Regions from separate parts of the Vibrio eleionomae genome, predicted to be linked through region 1. Evidence: predicted binding sites of a transcription regulator. Region 1 holds the regulator's gene; each other region holds the start of a gene.
What was found. The regulator CRP, encoded in region 1, controls carbon source genes, mostly activating them, when cyclic AMP is high. The targets are predictions, from matches to a motif close to TGTGANNNNNNTCACA.

Region 1 (4,601 bases):
TGATGAAGTGCAAACAGGTAACGGTCGTACAGGTGATTTCTATGCTTACCAAGGTTTGGGTATTACTCCTGATATTTTAAGTACAGCAAAATCATTAGGTGCTGGTTTTCCTATCGGTGCCATTATGACGACCACTAAAATTGCTGGGCATTTCAAAGTTGGTGTTCATGGTTCTACATACGGTGGTAACCCACTAGGTTGCGCTGTTGCAGAAGCGGCGGTCAATATTATTAGCCAACCAGAAACACTGGCAGGAGTAAAAGAACGTGAAACACTTTTCCGTGCGGGATTAGAAAAAATTAACCAGAAATACCACATCTTCTCAGAAGTGCGTGGTAAAGGTTTACTACTTGGTGCCGCATTGAATGAAGCATGGGAAGGTCGTGCACGTGATATTCTTGTTGCTGCTGGTAAAGCAGGATTGATGATGTTGGTGGCTGGGCCAAATGTGTTGCGTTTCACTCCATCATTGATCATTCCTGAACAAGATATCGAAGAAGGTTTAGCTCGCCTAGATAAAGCTATTTCGACACTAGTGTGAGCTGGGGATCGCCATCTCGCTCCATGAGGACTTTGAGCTTCATGGCGATAGACTAGGTAGGGCCCGATTTTTCGGGCCCTTAGCATCTGGAGGATATATTGATGCTAGTTGTTCGCCCTATTGCAATGTCAGATTATGAAGCACTACATACTTGTGCCGTTGAGTCGGGACATGGATTTACTTCTCTTCCGGTTAATGAAGAGCTCTTAAAAAACCGCATTCAACATTCCGAATACAGTTTTGCTAAAGCCAATGTGACTGAGCCCTACGATGAGGGGTACTTGATGGTTGGTTATGATAGTGAAACTGGAGAAATCGCTGGCACGACAGGCATAGAAGCCGCCGTGGGTTGGGATGTTCCTTTCTACTCTTATCACATCAGCACCATTGTGCACCATTCTCGTAAGCTGAATGTGAAAAATACAGTTAAGTTACTGACCTTTGGTAATAACTACACCGGGTATAGCGAAGTCTGCTCACTATTTTTACGGCCACAATTTCGTGGCGGGTTAAATGGGCGTCTGCTATCGAAATGCCGTTTTCTGATGTTAGCAGAGCATCCGCAGCGGTTTTCTCAAACCATTTTTGCTGAAATGCGTGGTGTGTGTGATGAGCAAGGTAACTCACCATTTTGGCAATGGCTCCAACAACACTTCTTTTCGATAGATTTCACTATGGCTGATTACCTAACCGGTATTGGAAATAAGGGATTTATCGCTGATTTAATGCCCAAACTGCCGATATACATTAATCTCCTTAGTAAGGAGGCTCAGGCTGTCATTGGTCAAGTCCATGACAACACTAGGCCTGCGCTAAGCCTCTTGAAAAAAGAGGGCTTCGTGTGTCGAAACTATGTGGATATTTTCGATGCCGGACCCGCTGTTGAGTGTGATTTAGAACATATCGCTTCGGTGCGAGATTCACTGCGTTTAAAGGTAAAAGTGGTAGAGCACACTAGTGCTCAATGGTTTCTTATTGCTAACACTAGCTTTACTCAGTTTAGGGCAACAGCCGCGAAGGCAGCCGTGAATCATGAGAACCATAGTGTCATGTTAGCCCCTGATGTTGCCGCTGCTTTACAGGTACAAGACGATGATTTCGTCCGGGTGTTAGCACAATAACGAGGAGTAAGTCATGACAGTAAACCAATTGTTTGACAGCTTATGGCTGGATTACACCACGCGCTTGTGTCCGTCGGCAGAAAAGGTTCACCACTTATTACAGGAAGACACGCCACTTATTAATGATCATATTGCTCTGAGAACGTTTAAAAGCAATCACTTAGGTATTGAAGCGCTGGCAAAAACGTTTATTGCATTGGGTTATGAGATGGGCGGTGAATATCATTTTCGGGAGAAAAAGCTCTATGCTCGGCACTACCAACATCCGGATCCAAGCTTACCGAAAGTGTTCATTAGTGAATTATTAGTGGAACAATTAACGTTGGAAGCCCAACAAATTATTGCGTCGCTATTGGAGCAAAGTGAAGAGTTAGATATAGCATCAGGGGCATTTTTGTATCGAGGGCGACCTTGGTCTATAACCATTGATGACTATAAGCAGCTAGCTTTAGAGAGTGAATATGCCAGTTGGCTCGCTGCGCATGGATATGGTGCTAATCATTTTACAGTGAGTGTGAACCAGCTAAACGCATTTGATGAGGTAAGCACTGTAAATGCATTCTTGCGTCAGCAAGGGTTTGCTATCAACCAATCTGGTGGTGATGTTAAAGGTTCACCAGAAGTGTGTTTAGAGCAATCCTCCACGCTTGCAGATACGGTGAATGTGGCATTTAGTGATGGCGTATTGTCGATTCCCGGTGGCTTTTATGAATTTGCTAAACGTTATCAGCAACCGGATGGTCAACTCTATCAAGGGTTCGTTGAAGCATCCGCCAATAAGATTTTTGAAAGTACTCATCGGCAACGCTGAGTCAGCTTTCTTGGATTACCCACTAAGAAAAAGCCACCTGCGAAAGGTGGCTTTACATATTCATATGCTTGTTAAAAAGAATTAACGTGTGCCGTATACCACGATAGTTTTACCGTGTGCGGAAATAAGGTTTTGTTCTTCAAGCATTTTAAGAATACGACCAACAGTTTCGCGAGAACAACCCACGATTTGACCGATTTCTTGACGAGTAATTTTAATTTGCATACCGTCTGGGTGAGTCATTGCATCTGGCTGTTTCGCTAGATTCAATAGTGTTTGTGCAATGCGGCCAGTTACGTCAAGGAATGCAAGATCACCAACTTTTTGGCTAGTAACTTGTAGACGACGTGCCATTTGCCCTGATAAACGCATTAGAATATCTGGGTTTACTTGGATTAACTGACGGAATTTCTTAAATGAAATTTCTGCCACTTCACATGGTGATTTAGCACGAACCCAGGCTGTACGCTCTTGACCTTCTTCGAAAAGACCAAGTTCGCCGATAAAATCACCCTGATTTAGATAGGAAAGAATCATCTCCTTACCTTCTTCATCTTTGATCAATACCGCAACAGAACCTTTGACGATGTAATACAACGTTTCTGCCTTTTCACCCGCGTGTATCAAAGTGCTCTTTGATGGGTATTTGTGAATATGACAGTGTGAAAGAAACCACTCTAATGTTGGGTCTGTTTGAGGTTTACCTAGAACCATAATATCTCACTTCCTCTGCAGGGTACGCTTGCCGCTATCCATAATTTAGCGAAGCCTTATTCAGGCTTACTAGAATAAGAAGAGTTTGGATTCACTGCAAGTTATCTTGTTTCCGTTAAAGAATAGTATCCTTTTTCACTTCGAATTTCTTGACTTTAATCGTGTCGTTTGGCCGAATTTTTGCGCAAAAACGTGCTTATGATCACGGTATGAAAAGTAAGCGAAATTCGTGTGTGATGAATCAACCAATTTTACCGCTTTCTATGAGTTGTTGCAGGATCGGTCTCACGATTAATTCCATTGCAAAACTCATTTTTCCCCCAGGAACAACAATGGTGTTATGCCGAGACATAAAGGATCCATCTATCATTGCTAGCAAGTAGGGAAAATCGACATTTTTTATCCCGCGAAGTCTGATTACGACAAAACTTTCATCTAAACTTGGAATGCCCTTCGCATTTAATGGGTTTGACGTATCTACTGTGGGTACTCGCTGAAAATTGATATGAGTACGAGAAAACTGCGGGGTAATATAATTTAAATAATCATCCATCGAGCGTACGATGGAATCCATCACTGCTTCTCGAGAATGCCCACGATCTCGGGTATCTCGAACGTACTTTTGAATCCACTCTAAGTTAACAATCGGTACCATACCGATCAGAAAATCAACATGTTGTGACACATTGACGTCACCATCGACGACACCACCGTGTAGTCCTTCGTAAAAAAGCACATCGGTATTACTTGGAATATCTTGCCAAGGTGTAAAGGTGCCAGGCATTTGGTTGTATGGTACAGCTTCATCAAAGGTATGAAGATAGCGACGTATTTGGCCTGTTCCGCTTTTTCCATATTGGCGGAAAAAGTCTTCTAATGCAGGAAAGTTATTAGCCTGAGGGCCAAAATAGCTGATATGGCGGCCTTGTTCACGAGCTTTACGAATTTCGACATCCATTTCTGGACGAGTAAAACGGTGAAAGCTATCGCCTTCAACCCAAGCAGGTTGCACCGACATCATATTGAACATTTTTCGGAACGCTTCCGAAGTTGTTGTTGTTCCGGCTCCTGATGAACCTGTTACAGCAATAATGGGGTGTTTCGCTGACATGACAAACCTTGTCTAGTGATCCTGAACAGGAAATTCCTAATAGTGGATTCACTATAGCATGGAATTTCCAACCTTTTTGGGGATTTACTGATGCTTAAGCTTTATGTCTACAGTTTCATGTAATTCGGAATAAAATACTACCGCATCTCCCGTTTGGATTTGATGCTTTACCTGATCGACTTTCTGTTGCAGTGGTATTTCATGGTCACCGTAATCGGTTCCTTCACGTAGGACGAACTCGCGAATCAAATTTTCAAGTGTCTCTGGATCAATTTGCTGCCAAGGAACAATCATTCTTCACCT
Region 2 (4,601 bases), on a different contig from region 1:
TTGGCTACTGCGTGCTAATACCTGAGGTTCAAAATGGGCTTGACGACATAAATGATGAATATAGTCACTTAAAGTAAACTCTTCAGTATATAAATAAAAAGGCTCATCTTTTAAAGACTCCCAACAAATTGTTTCATGGGAACGCCAGTGGTCATTATCGGGGAGTACAGCATTAACAGAGTAACCATCAAGAGGTAGGTTGGCTAAACAATGATTGTTATTTGGTGTGAGCATCGTCATTGCTACATCTAATTCACCATCAATTAACGCCTGTTCAATTTTTCTTCCACCATATTCCACAATGGTTAATTCAATGTTTGGATACATTTGACGATACCTGCGTATAATTCCGGCATATAAATGGCCGACCATTGGCGGGATCCCTAACCGTAAATGTCCCGTTTTTAGCTCATTTAAATCAATGAGCTCGGCTTTGAGTTGGTCCATTTGTTCAAGGATATGCAATGCTCGTTGGTAAACGACTTCACCACTATCTGTTAACCAAAAACGGCGACCATCTCGATGTAATAGCGGTTGAGTAATGGATTGCTCCAAATTACGAATCATTTTACTGATGGTAGGTTGAGTAACATACAAGCGTTCAGACGCTTTAGTAAAACTTTTTTGATTAACTAATTCGACAAAATAGCGCAGTGCTTTGATGTCCATAACACAACCTTAAACGGATTTTTAATGTATGCCATTTTGGCATGTTTTTGATAATAAAAATTCATTTTATGATGGTTTAGGGCATCCTTATACTGTGATTGAATTCACAAAATGGATATGAATAGCAATGAATAAAATGGGTGGTAGCTTACTGACGATCTTTCAGATTGTCGTGCTTTCAGGGATTTGGTTTGCCGCAGATTATTTGGTTAAATTGCTGCATTTGCCTTTACCATCTAACTTAACAGGAATGTTGCTGTTGCTAATTTTGGTGTTTAGCAAAATGGTTAACGTTAACTGGTTACGTAGAGGGGCGACTTGGTTATTGGCTGAGATGTTGTTGTTCTTTGTTCCTGCTGTCGTGGCTGTGGTGAATTACCAGCAGTTGATGGAACAAGAGGGGTTGCAGATTATCGCAGTGTTAGTGCTTAGCACGATCCTCGTTATCGCAATCACAGCGTTGGTCGTTGATAGAATTTATCGCTTAGAATTGAGTTTGTCACGACGCAAGAGTAACCGTCATGCTTTAGCTAAGGCAGGCCGCTAAAATGGATTTTTTGTCTCATTATGGGTTAGGTGCGCTTTGTTTCATTATGACCGTCTTATTTTACTATGCGAGTAAGTGGGCGTATGGTCATAAACGCACAATTTTTTTAATGCCTCTGTTTTTGTCGCCACTATTATTAGTGCTAGTGGTAATGTGTTTTCATATACCGTATCAATCTTATATTGAGGACTCGCACTGGCTCTTATGGATGCTTGGTCCTGCAACAGTCGCATTTGCTATTCCTGTTTATGATAATCGTGAATTAATCTATCGCCATTGGTTGTCACTTTCTGTTGGTGTTTGCGTGTCGGTATTAGTTGCTGTGAGCAGTACCGTTCTGTTAGCAAGATTGTTTCATTTACCAGAAATTTTGCAACGTAGCTTAGCTATGCGTTCAATTACCACGCCGTTTGCTGTTGAAGCAACGAAGTCGGTAGGTGGAAAAACAGATTTAGCGGCTTTATTTGTGGTGATGACAGGTTTAATTGGGATGGCTGTTGGTGAAGGTATCCTAACGATTTTATCTATCCGTTCTCGATTAGGGAAAGGGGTGAGCCTTGGTGCTTCTGCGCATGGTGCGGGAACGGCGAAGGCTTACCAAATTGGCAGTTCTGAAGGAGTAGTATCGAGTGTAGTTATGATGATTGCTGGCATGGTTACGGTTTTGTTAGCACCATTTCTAGGGCCTATTTTATGGTAATAGGGTAGAGTGCATTCATTCTCGATGAGCAAGAGATCCCCTGCGAGGCAGGGGATCTTTTTATTAATCTTCAAGCTCAGCAAGACACATTTCTTCGTATACTTGGTTTACCCAAGCTGAAACGCGTTGTTCAGTCAATTCAGGTTGACGATCTTCATCGATACATAAGCCGACAAAGTGGTTTTCATCAACAAGTGCTTTAGACGCTTCAAATTCATAGCCTTCAGTTGGCCATTCACCAACAATCGTACCGCCTTTTGCTTCTACGATGTCGCGAATAGTTCCCATCGCATCACAGAAGTATTCAGCGTAATCTTCTTGGTCACCACAACCAAAGATAGCCACTAATTTTGTAGAAAAATCAATTGCTTCTAGTTCTGGGAAGAAATCATCCCAATCGCATTGTGCTTCGCCGTAATACCAAGTAGGGATACCTAAAAGCAGCAGATCAAAATTATCGATGTCTTCTTTACTGCTTTTGGCGATGTCTTGTACGTGAACAAGTTTTTCACCCAGCTTTTTCTGAATCATCTTTGCAACAGCTTCGGTGTTACCTGTATCGCTACCAAAGAAGATACCTACACTTGCCATAAAATCATTACCTTTAAATTGTTATGGGTTGTTTCTCTGCGGTTGTGACCAACTGGTAGCAAACCGTGAGCGACAACTCAGTTGATGCGCGGATATATTATCTACCTTGCAACAACCTGGAAAAGAAAACCATAGAGTTTGATGACAGTTGCGACATGCTTGGTCACAGCATCTATTGACTGTACAAGTCAACCTATATGTCGGTCAACGTAGATTAAGCACTGCACGGTCAAACCGTATGGCTATCCCGGATGTCAATTTTCTGGGCGCACTATACCATTGTTAATCTACAAAGTTAATGTACCGATTATGCCCATTTCTGAGTCAATAATAGCAAACTTAACTCAAGATAAGTTAAGCCTGCAAAAATTTGCGTATTACTCTTAATACTTCAGCGGGTTTTTCTGCGTGTAACCAATGACCGGTTTTGGCCACAACATGCGCTTTAGCATTGGTAAATTGTGCCTGAATAGCGGCTTGATGCTCTGGCATTAGATAGTCAGAGTCTCCACCTTTAATAAACAGTGTGGGAACATCACAAGGGTCGATATTGTCCCATCCGAGAATATGCCAGTAATTTTTTTCCAATGAAGCGACATTAAAGCGCCAGGTCATGGATTGCCCATTGTTGTAGAGAGATTTGCCAATAAATTGGCGCACGCCTTCAATCTCTATGTGCTGGGACAACACATCCATCGCATTGCGGCGGTTGAGTGGTTTGTCTTCAATCACGGCATTAAGACCAGCAAATACATTATCATGACGTCGAGTTTGGTAAGCGACAGGTGCCATGTCTAAAACGATCAAGTGCTGAACTTTTTCTGGGGCAATAGAGGCCAGTTTCATCACCGCTTTCCCACCCATGGAGTGGCCAACTAAAGTGACTGAATGGATATTCAGATGATCGAGCAGTAGGTTGACGTCTTGGGCTAACAGAGCATAATGATGGTCATCGCTGTGGAACGAAAGTCCATGGTTACGCAGATCAACGCTGAGCACCTGATGATCTTTCACAAGGTCGCGGGCAAGCAGACCGAGGTTATCTAAATTACCAAATAAACCGTGGATCAAAACAATGGTGTGACCCTCACCTTCTAGTTTGTAATTGAGAAGTGCTGACATTTTATCTTACTAGTGATTGGTTTAACGTAGAGTCTGAGCGAAGATCTCGCTATAATCCCCCAGAGTTTAAACATTGAGATTGTGAAAAGCGAATGAAAACAATTGAGGTTGATGAGGATCTATACCGTTACATTGCGAGTCAAACCCTACATATCGGGGAAAGTGCTTCCGACATTTTACGTCGTCTACTCCAAGTGGGTGAAGAAAATGTTGCAGAGCCTACCGCAGTCGTAACACAGCCAGAAGTAAAGGCTGACAAAGGTATAGTCGTAAGTAAGGATGCCGCTCAAGAGCACAAAGTTGATAGCGTGAAAGAGATGCGTTCTCTATTGATCTCTGATGAGTTTGCAGGTCTTAAAAAGGCAGTTGATCGTTTTATCCTAGTGTTGTCTACACTTTACCGAATCGATCCTGCGAGTTTCTCTGACGCAATGTCAGTAAAAGGTCGTAAACGGGTTTATTTTGCCGATAATGAACAGACGCTGTTGTCACATGGTCAAACGACCAAGCCTAAGTTAATAACAAACACACCGTTTTGGGTAATTACCAATAATAACACCAGTCGCAAACAGCAAATGGTGGAGCAAGTGATGGTTAGAATGAACTTTCCTGCTGATATTATTGAAAAAGTCAGTCATGCAATTTAGCGGGTTCTGACACAAAACGGACAAAAAATCTGATTAAAACCTCATAATAAACCTTAGAGAGGCCTTATTATGGGGTTTTTGTTTGCGTAATTTTTATATAAGGATGTCGTATGGCTATGCACCCTAGAGCAGGGAAAAAGGCGCTACAGGAAGATTTACATAATATTCCTGCACTTGTAGCGAATTACTTTTTACTTCAACCTGATCCACATAATCCACAGCACAAAGTTGAGTTTGGTACTTCTGGCCACCGCGGTAGCTCTGACAAATCCACTTTTAATGAACATCATATTTTAGCGATTACTCAAGCTGTTGTTGAAGTGCG
Region 3 (4,601 bases), on a different contig from region 1:
TCCAGCTTTAGGCCTATAGAGAAGAGTAGTAACGTTACCCCTAAATCTGCCAGAGTAGTAATCATTTGGTTCGATTCATAACCAAAATAATGAAGGATAAATCCGGTAACTAAAAAGCCGACTAGAGGAGGTAAGTGGCACTTTAGGGCCACAAAACCGGCTAAAAAGGCACAGGAAATAAATATAAGATCCATAATAGTGTCTGTAATATTGGTAGTGTTTGCTAACTACTTGGGATAACGAGAGCTCACGTATATAGATAATAGCTTAGTGGACTAGTGGAAGTGGATGTTTAACAAGATAAATTTGCTCTCCGTGATGAAGAGCAAATTTACATTATTTTATGCCTTCTAACTTAGATCGTCTCTTCTTCAAGCAATTTTTGCAGCAGTTCGCCGTTTAACATCGCTCGTTTGATTAGGGCAAATGCGCTCAATGTTGGTTGATGGTCTAGCTGGGATGCGACTATTGGTAGGTTGGCATTAAAAGCACCTAGTGATTGGGTAAGAACATTGCGCTCGATCGCTGGGAAAAGAACCGAAGAGGCTTGAGTTATTTGCCCTGCAATAATTATTTTTTGCGGGTTAAATAAGTTGACTGTAATTGCCACGGCTTTCCCTATGTAATTGCCAACACGCGTTAGTGACTCCATTGCTAACGTATCACCTTGCTTGGCATGCTCACAGACGGCTTCAATGGTAATGGTCTCTTCTTGCGTAAGTGACGAAGGATAACCTTGAGCCAGTAAAAGTTTAATATGGGCAAGAATGGCTGGGTTAGTTGCTATGGTCTCAAGGCAGCCAAAGTTCCCACATTGGCAACGTTCACCAAGCGGATCCACTTGGATATGACCAATTTCACCCACATTCCGGTTATGGCCAAGAAATACTTGCCCATTAACAATGATACCTGCACCTGTGCCGCGATGAACGCTAATTAATATCGAATCTTGACAGTCTTGACTGGTACCAAAATAGTGCTCAGCTAGAGCCATTCCCCGGACGTCATTACCCACAAAACACTCGACGTGAAAGTGATTTTTAATGGTGTCTCCGATGGTCATGGTATCGATATCAACATGGGGCATATATTCAACAACGCCACTTTCTGGGTTCACTAGCCCGGGTAATGCAACCCCAATTGCAATAAGCTGTTTGATCTGAGTTTGTTGTTGGCTAATAAAAAACTCAATGAATTGGATGAGGCCCTCTACCAGTTGGGATTGGTCGGTATAGGGAAAGTCTTGACTAAGACTGGATAGCTGCTTACCACTGAGATCGTATAAACCAATCTCAATATAATCACGACCAAGTCTAACCGCGATAGAGTGGAAAAGAGTGACTTCTGTTTTCAAAGAAATCGCTCTGCGTCCACCCGTTGACGCTTGCTGCGCCACTTCTTTGATTAGACCGCGTTCTAATAGCTGGCGAGTAATCTTAGTGACGCTGGCAGGGGCTAATTGACTTACGTCTGCTACTTGAATTCGAGAAATAGGCCCATGTTGATCGATTAAGCGATATACCGCCGCGCTATTTAATTGTTTTACCAGATCTACGTTGCCTATTTGTCCGCCATTCATGCCTAGTTCTGCTCGTATTGTCCATTAACAATTGTCGCTTTGACTGTGAAGTCTCGATCGAAAATCGCTAGATTTGCCACCATGCCAGGTTTTATTTGGCCAAGCTTGTGATCTAAGCCAATGGCTCTAGCTGGATAAAGTGTGGCCATTCTGAGCGCTTCGTCTAAAGCGATACCTACATGCTCTACTGCATTTTCAATGGCTTTAATCATCGTTAACGCAGAGCCGCCAAGTGTGCCATGTTCATCAACACACTTACCATCTCGGTAATATACTTTTTTGCCCACAAAAATAAAGTAATCCATTTCAGCGCCTGCAGGAGCTGTGGCATCGGTCACTAATATCAACTTGTCTTGCTTGATTTTTTTTGCAATACGGATGTTGGCAAAGTCGACGTGAAAGCCATCAGCAATAATGCCAGTGTAGACATCTGGTGAGTCATAAACCGCGCCGACAGCGCCAGGTTCACGGCCAACAATTGAAGACATCGCGTTAAATAAGTGAGTCGCAAATGTCATACCGGACGCAAAACCTTCACGTGCTTGTTGGTAAGTGCAGTTGGTATGACCAAGGGAAACCACAATATTGGCGTTGGCTAACTGAGTGATATGTTGGTGATCGTTCACTTCTGGAGCCATGGTTACTTGTGCAATAACATCACTGTTTTTGCATAGGTAATCCACCATTTCTTGATTCGATGAACGAACATAATCAATATTGTGGATGCCTTTCTTTTCTGGGTTTAGGTAAGGTCCTTCCATATGCAGGCCTAATACTTGATTCGGCTTCGCTGACATATAACGGCGTGTGGTTTCAACCGCTTGACGCATATCCTCATCAGGAGAAGTGATGAAGGTGGGTAAAAAGCTGGTACATCCAGATTTCAGATTCGCTTTATGCATGATATCGAGAGCACTTTCAGAGATATCATCGTTAAACATGACCCCGCCACAACCATTAAGCTGTAAATCGATGAAGCCAGGGGAAACAATAGCACCTTCAAGATCAATTGTTTGGACATCTTCAGGTAGTTGTTGTTCAGGTACAATATTAGTGATCACATCGTTGTTTATAATCACTGCATAACCTTCTAATCTATCTTGCCCGGTATAAACAATGCCGTTGGTAAGTGCGTACTTCATTTGTTAATCCTTCATTTCTATATCTTAATCGACACAGAAAAAGCCTAGCTTTTTTATAGCCGGACTTTTACATACGTTGTGCCGTTATACCCAAAGCATCTCTGTCTAAATTTGCGTCATTTTTAACGCTATTTGGTGTTAACTGGCGCCAAACCCAGCTGGAAATGACTTGGGTATAAATGTTAATCGGAGGCTTTACCTTCTAGTTCCCTATAGGGGAGCTTAAATGACAATTATCCAATATAAATTGTTTAACTGTGAAAAGAATCAAAATATTTTTACTTTAGAATTCAATAAAATATAAAAATTCTAATCACTGACTGTCGTTATGGACACTTTTGTTTAATAGCGAAATAACTTTCAGTGTCACTGAGAAGTAATGAATAGCCGAGTAGTCAATACCTGACTTCCAGTTTACAACTTGCCATTAAGTTACCGTAACTTGACGGTATTTTACTCGGTAATGGATTTTATATTCATCAAGTTCAAATTTAGTATAGCGTAAAATATTGATATTTTATAATGTAAAATAAGTTATGACATAGTCTTCTTTTTTATGAGAATTCAATCAAATTAAAGTGATAGGTATCACATTTAAAAGGGTGAGTGGTTTGCTCGGTATGTTGTTCTGCTTACACTGAACCAACTAAATTGAATGACTAAAATAAGTTATAAGTTACACAAAAAGATGCGTGACAGCATTAAAGATACGGAAATCTAACTGGAGAGAAAATAAGTGAATATACTCGGATATGCACAAAAGCTCGGGAAGGCATTGATGCTGCCTATCGCGACTTTGCCTGTTGCGGCTTTATTACTTCGGCTTGGCCAAGGTGATTTGCTCGACATTCCTTTCATGGCGAACGCTGGTGGCGCCATTTTTGATCACCTTCCACTTTTATTTGGGCTCGGTATTGCCGTTGGTTTATCGGTAGATGGTGCTGGCGCTGCGGGTATTGCGGGCGCTGTTGCCTACTTTGTGGTAACGGCTACGGCAAAAACGATAGACGACTCTATCAATATGTCATTCTTCGGCGGTATATTCGCGGGGATCATTGCGGGCCACTCTTACAACGCTTTTTATAAAACATCTTTACCGCAATGGTTAGCGTTTTTCGCTGGTAAGCGCCTGGTGCCTATTATGGCGGGACTGTTCTCTTTAATTGCTGGTGCAATTTTAGGTGTGATTTGGCCTCCTATCCAAGGTGGCTTGGATGCATTAGCTCATGCTATTTCCTCATCGGGCTCTATTGGTCAATTTGCTTATGGGGTGTTAAATCGTGCACTGATTCCAGTTGGTTTACACCATGTTCTTAATTCATACTTTTGGTTTGGTATGGGTTCATGTCAAGAAGTGGTTGTGCATGGTGCGCATGCCGCAGCGAAAGCATTACCTTCATTGACCAAACTGTGTGTTGATCCAAGTATCGCGAAATCTTTGGTTGTTGGCGATATGCACACATTCCAATTTAAAAATGTAGTGACACCTGAAGTAACCGCTGTTGTTGACCGGGTGACAGACATTGTAAAAACCGGTGATCTAAATCGCTTCTTTGGTGGAGATTTAAGTGCTGGTACTTACATGAATGGTTTCTTCCCAGTGATGATGTTTGGTTTGCCCGGCGCTGCATTTGCGATGTACCTAGCCGCGCCAAAAGAAAAACGTACGGAAGTGGGGGGCATATTATTTTCTGTTGCGTTCTGTGCTTTTCTAACCGGTATCACTGAACCATTGGAATTCCTATTCGTATTTTTAGCACCGGCTCTTTATGCGATCCATGCTGTCTTTACGGGGTTATCTTTAGTTATTGCTAATATGTTTGGTACGCTAGACGGTTTTGGTTTCTCTGCCGGCTTACTTGATTTCGCTCTGAACTGGG
Region 4 (4,601 bases), on a different contig from region 1:
GTTACAAGGTAAAACCGTTGTGTATCTTCAAATAGCGTCTGAGGTTGTAGGGATCATATCCTGGCAAGATCAGTTGCGTGACGATGCGCAAAAGGCGGTGCACAAGTTAACGTCAATGGGCATTTCAAGCGTGATGCTGACGGGTGACAATCAACGTTGCGCAGCGGGAATGGCCGAGCAATTGAATCTAGAGTATCAAGCGCAATTGTTGCCAGCAGATAAAGTGGATTGGGTAAGAAATATGGCACAACAAGGCCATGTAGCGATGGTAGGTGATGGTATTAATGATGCGCCAGCGATGAAATCTGCCAGTGTAGCCATCGCGATGGGGGAAGGCAGTGATGTTGCACTAGAGACGGCAGATGCGGCTTTAACGCACAATCGATTATCCGGTATTCCTACTATGATTGCTTTATCTCAAGCAACATTGGCTAACATCAGGCAAAACATTACCTTAGCTTTGGGATTGAAGGCGATTTTTCTCGTAACGAGTTTGTGCGGTATTACCGGCTTGTGGTTAGCGGTATTAGCTGACAGCGGAGCGACTGCATTAGTGACGTTGAATGCATTGCGTTTACTGCGTTTTAAAGCAGACGACTAAGGCTTGCGATTCATGACTATACTCAAAAGCACAGTGCTTACTGTGCTTTTATTTTTGTCTTTACCAATGAATTAGTGTGATATTTATCACATTAGTGTGTAAATATAAAAATTGTTGCTTTTATTTTTGTGATAATCATCGGTTTTTAAAAATGATGGGTCGGATACAGTTATCTGGTACCCAAAAAAATCAGAGCTAAAAACAAGCCGTAATAAGGAGTATTTTTTATGACTCAAGCTGTATTCCATTTAGGTGTCACAAAAGAAGATTTACAAGATGCAACACTTGCGATCATTCCTGGTGATCCTGCTCGTGTAGAAAAAATTGCTAACTTACTCGAGAACCCTCAATTTCTAGCAAGTCAACGTGAATACACACTGTATCGTGGCCAACTAGACGGTCAATCGGTTGTTGTCTGTTCTACTGGTATTGGTGGACCATCAACGTCGATCGCTGTGGAAGAATTAGCGCAACTGGGTGTACGAACATTCCTTCGCGTCGGTACCACTGGCGCAATTCAACCACACGTTAATGTGGGTGATATGATTGTAACGACAGGTTCTGTTCGCCTAGATGGCGCAAGTCTGCACTTTGCTCCAATGGAATTTCCAGCCGTTGCTGATTTTGATGTAGCCACTGCAATGAAGAAAGCCGCAGTAGCGAGTGGTGCAAATGTTCATACCGGTGTAACAGCATCCAGTGATACGTTCTATCCAGGGCAAGAGCGTTATGACACGTTTACTGGTCGAGTAGTCCGTCGTTTTCAAGGCTCAATGAAAGAGTGGCAAGAAATGGGCGTATTAAACTTTGAGATGGAATCGGCAACCTTACTGACTATGTGCGCCAGTTCTGGTCTGAAAGCTGGGTGTGTGGCCGGCGTTATTATCAACCGTACACAAAAAGAAACCCCTGACCATGAAACACTGAAATTGGCAGAAACTCGTGCAATTCAAGTGGTGGTGGATGCAGCGCGCGAATTACTCGCTTAATTCATTAATGACAGAGAAAGGCTTGGTTTACCAAGCCTTTTTTGATTGTCTTATGCTAAAACTAACTTAGGCAAGGGAATATATAAGGTTTCGATCAGTTCGCTGAGCATATGGTCATACACTTGCGCGATTGCCAGAGATAAAGCTGTCGTCACAGCGTAGAGTTCTTCTGCTGAAGGTAAAGGAGAGTTCTGGTGCTCGAATGTGAGGAGCTGTCGCAGCGCCTTGGCACAATGTGGTGAGGCGATGGTTAGACTGCTGATCATCGAGAGTTGCGTGACTTTTCGGTAAACTGACCCAGCGTTGAGGAAAAAGCGCTTTTTGTCATTAGGTTTTTCCAATACATCAATGGTGATGCGCAATTGAGTTAAGGCATCCATTGCATCAATCACTTGTTGCCAGTTAATGTGGTACTCATCTGAAAGATCTTCCCTTCCAGCCTCTAATAGCCATGCCAAGATCACTTCATCAAGTAGGAACATACAGTGCCTAATCGCTCGCCCGTGTAACATTTGATTACGAGCAACAGAGCGGTCTTGCCAATCTTGAGTTAGCACTTCAAGTTTACGCTGCAAAATACGATACATCGGCTTAGTATCAAGGTTTGCAATATGAATCAAATGAGTGACATGTTGCTGCAGTTGGTGCTCTAGTTCTAACGCTTGATCGTGGTTGTTTTCACCAAACATCAGTTGATGGTGAGTTGCGCTGCGGTGTTGTCGACAAATCGAGAGCACCTCGCGTAATTCAACGAGTAATTCATATTTACGTTGTGACACGTTCTCACGTTGTTTGGCATAGAGATACATCAAGCCTAAAATCGCGAGAGAAATAGCCATGGCTAAAAGCACAAACATATAAGAGCAAACTCCTGTAACTTATATCGGGAGTGGGCTGTGTGATACTTCATTAGTACCGACAACGCACAGCATCTGATAATCTATAAGCAGTCTTAATGCCAACTTTATTTATATTATTATTCAGCAAGTTATTTTTTACCTGTTGAATGCTTGCACTAATCTGGTGCTAGTTTGCCTTTAAATGAACGTATTTGCATAAAATTTGATATAAAAAACGCCGTGATTAATACGTTAATCACGGCGTTTAATAGGTGTTCTATCAATCGTAAAATGGTAATGATTGACGTAACAGCAATCGTCGATTACATGACGCGCATGCCAGGTTGAGCGCCTTCGTGTGGTTCAAGAATCCACAATTGGTCGCCACCAGGGCCAGCTGCGAGAATCATGCCTTCAGACATACCAAACTTCATCTTACGAGGTTTCAGGTTTGCCACCATCACAGTGTATTTACCCACCAAGTCTTCTGGTTTGTATGCTGCTTTGATACCAGAGAATACTTGGCGAGTTTCGCCACCGATATCCAATTGGAATTTAAGCAGTTTATTTGCTTTAGGCACTTCTTCACAAGAGATGATTTTAGCGATGCGCATATCCACTTTAGCAAAATCATCAAACTCGATTTCGTCAGCAACTGGATCTTTGTCCAATTCTGTTTGTTGTGCTTTTGGTGCCGCCGCTTCAATTTTTGCTTTTTCTTCAGCTGCTTCTTTTTTAGATGCTTCAATCATCTCTTCGACGTGTTTAGGATCGATACGATTGAATAGCGCTTTGAACTTACTGATTTCATGGCCAGTAAGTGGCGCTGCAATACCTTCCCAAGTGAGTTCTTGGTTTAGGAATGCTTCAGAGCGAGCAGCGAGTGAAGGCATTACTGGTTTCAAGTAAGTCATTAATACGCGGAACAGGTTAATGCCGACAGTACAAATGTCCTGCAGATCTTGATCACGACCTTCTTCTTTCGCCACGACCCAAGGTGCTTTCTCATCTACGTATTGGTTTGCTTTGTCTGCCAATGCTGTGATTTCACGAATAGCACGACCAAATTCACGTGTTTCGTAAAGGTTTGCAATACTCTCTGCTGCATCAGCAAACTCTTGGTATAGAGCGGGCTCTGCAAATTGAGTGGATAGTTGACCTTCAAAACGTTTAGTGATGAAGCCTGCGTTACGAGACGCTAGGTTCACGATCTTGTTGACTACGTCTGCGTTTACACGCTGTGTGAAGTCTTCAAGGTTTAGGTCTAAGTCATCGATACGGCTATTGAGTTTCGCCGCGTAGTAGTAACGCAGACACTCAGGATCTAAGTGTTTTAGGTATGTACTTGCTTTAACGAAAGTCCCTTTTGATTTCGACATTTTCGCGCCGTTAACCGTTACGTAACCGTGCACGAATACGTTGTTTGGTTTACGGTAACCAGCGCCGTCTAGCATGGCTGGCCAGAACAAGCTGTGGAAGTAAACGATGTCTTTACCGATGAAGTGGTAAAGCTCTGCTGAGCTGTCTTTGTTCCAGTATTCAGCGAAGTCTAGGTTGTCACGTTTGTCACATAGGTTTTTGAATGACCCCATGTAACCGATAGGTGCATCTAGCCAAACGTAGAAGAATTTGTTTTTCTCGCCAGGGATTTCAAAGCCGAAGTAAGGTGCATCACGTGAGATATCCCACTGTTGCAGGCCTGACTCAAACCACTCTTGCATTTTGTTCGCCGTTTCTGTTTGCAGCGAACCAGAGCGGGTCCACTCTTTCAACATGCTCTCAAATTGAGGTAAGTCGAAGAAAAAGTGTTCAGAATCTTTAAGGACAGGTGTTGCACCAGATACTGCTGAACGAGGATTGATCAGATCAGTTGGGCTATAAGTTTCACCACATACGTCACAGTTGTCGCCGTATTGGTCTTCTGCTTTACATTTAGGACAAGTGCCTTTTACAAAGCGGTCAGGCAAGAACATCTCTTTCTCAGGGTCGAACAATTGAGAAATTGTGCGGCTAGAGATAAAGCCATTTTTTTTCAGCTCAAGATAAATGTGTGATGCGAGCTCACGGTTTTCATCGCTATGGGTGCTGTGATAGTTATCAAAGCTGATGTCGAAACCGGCGAAGTCTTTTTGATGTTCCTCGCTCACACCTGCGATCATCTCTTCTGGCGTG

Region 2: F9817_RS02575 (CidA/LrgA family protein) is a predicted target of CRP. The motif match lies at 763-778, and genes of this name have one in related genera.
Region 3: nagE (N-acetylglucosamine-specific PTS transporter subunit IIBC) is a predicted target of CRP. The motif match lies at 3,299-3,314, and genes of this name have one in related genera.
Region 4: udp (uridine phosphorylase) is a predicted target of CRP. The motif match lies at 677-692, and genes of this name have one in related genera.

What each region holds. Positions count from the first base shown of each region.
Region 1 is NZ_WEKT01000004.1:100,865-105,465, forward strand. Features, by position in the region: gene F9817_RS03700 (aspartate aminotransferase family protein) at 1-541, shown strand, start outside; gene astA (arginine N-succinyltransferase) at 643-1,662, shown strand; gene F9817_RS03710 (DUF1338 domain-containing protein) at 1,676-2,473, shown strand; gene crp (cAMP-activated global transcriptional regulator CRP) at 2,555-3,187, opposite strand; gene F9817_RS03720 (phosphoribulokinase) at 3,429-4,298, opposite strand; gene F9817_RS03725 (YheU family protein) at 4,383-4,592, opposite strand.
Region 2 is NZ_WEKT01000003.1:67,465-72,065, forward strand. Features, by position in the region: gene F9817_RS02570 (LysR family transcriptional regulator) at 1-669, opposite strand, end outside; gene F9817_RS02575 (CidA/LrgA family protein) at 797-1,216, shown strand; gene F9817_RS02580 (LrgB family protein) at 1,218-1,916, shown strand; gene fldA (flavodoxin FldA) at 1,980-2,507, opposite strand; gene F9817_RS02590 (alpha/beta fold hydrolase) at 2,862-3,629, opposite strand; gene seqA (replication initiation negative regulator SeqA) at 3,722-4,276, shown strand; gene pgm (phosphoglucomutase (alpha-D-glucose-1,6-bisphosphate-dependent)) at 4,387-4,601, shown strand, end outside.
Region 3 is NZ_WEKT01000013.1:4,176-8,776, forward strand. Features, by position in the region: gene F9817_RS09355 (cation:proton antiporter family protein) at 1-194, opposite strand, end outside; gene nagC (DNA-binding transcriptional regulator NagC) at 356-1,579, opposite strand; gene nagA (N-acetylglucosamine-6-phosphate deacetylase) at 1,582-2,721, opposite strand; gene nagE (N-acetylglucosamine-specific PTS transporter subunit IIBC) at 3,458-4,601, shown strand, end outside.
Region 4 is NZ_WEKT01000013.1:46,145-50,745, forward strand. Features, by position in the region: gene F9817_RS09535 (zinc/cadmium/mercury/lead-transporting ATPase) at 1-601, shown strand, start outside; gene udp (uridine phosphorylase) at 829-1,590, shown strand; gene F9817_RS09545 (hypothetical protein) at 1,641-2,447, opposite strand; gene metG (methionine--tRNA ligase) at 2,753-4,601, opposite strand, start outside.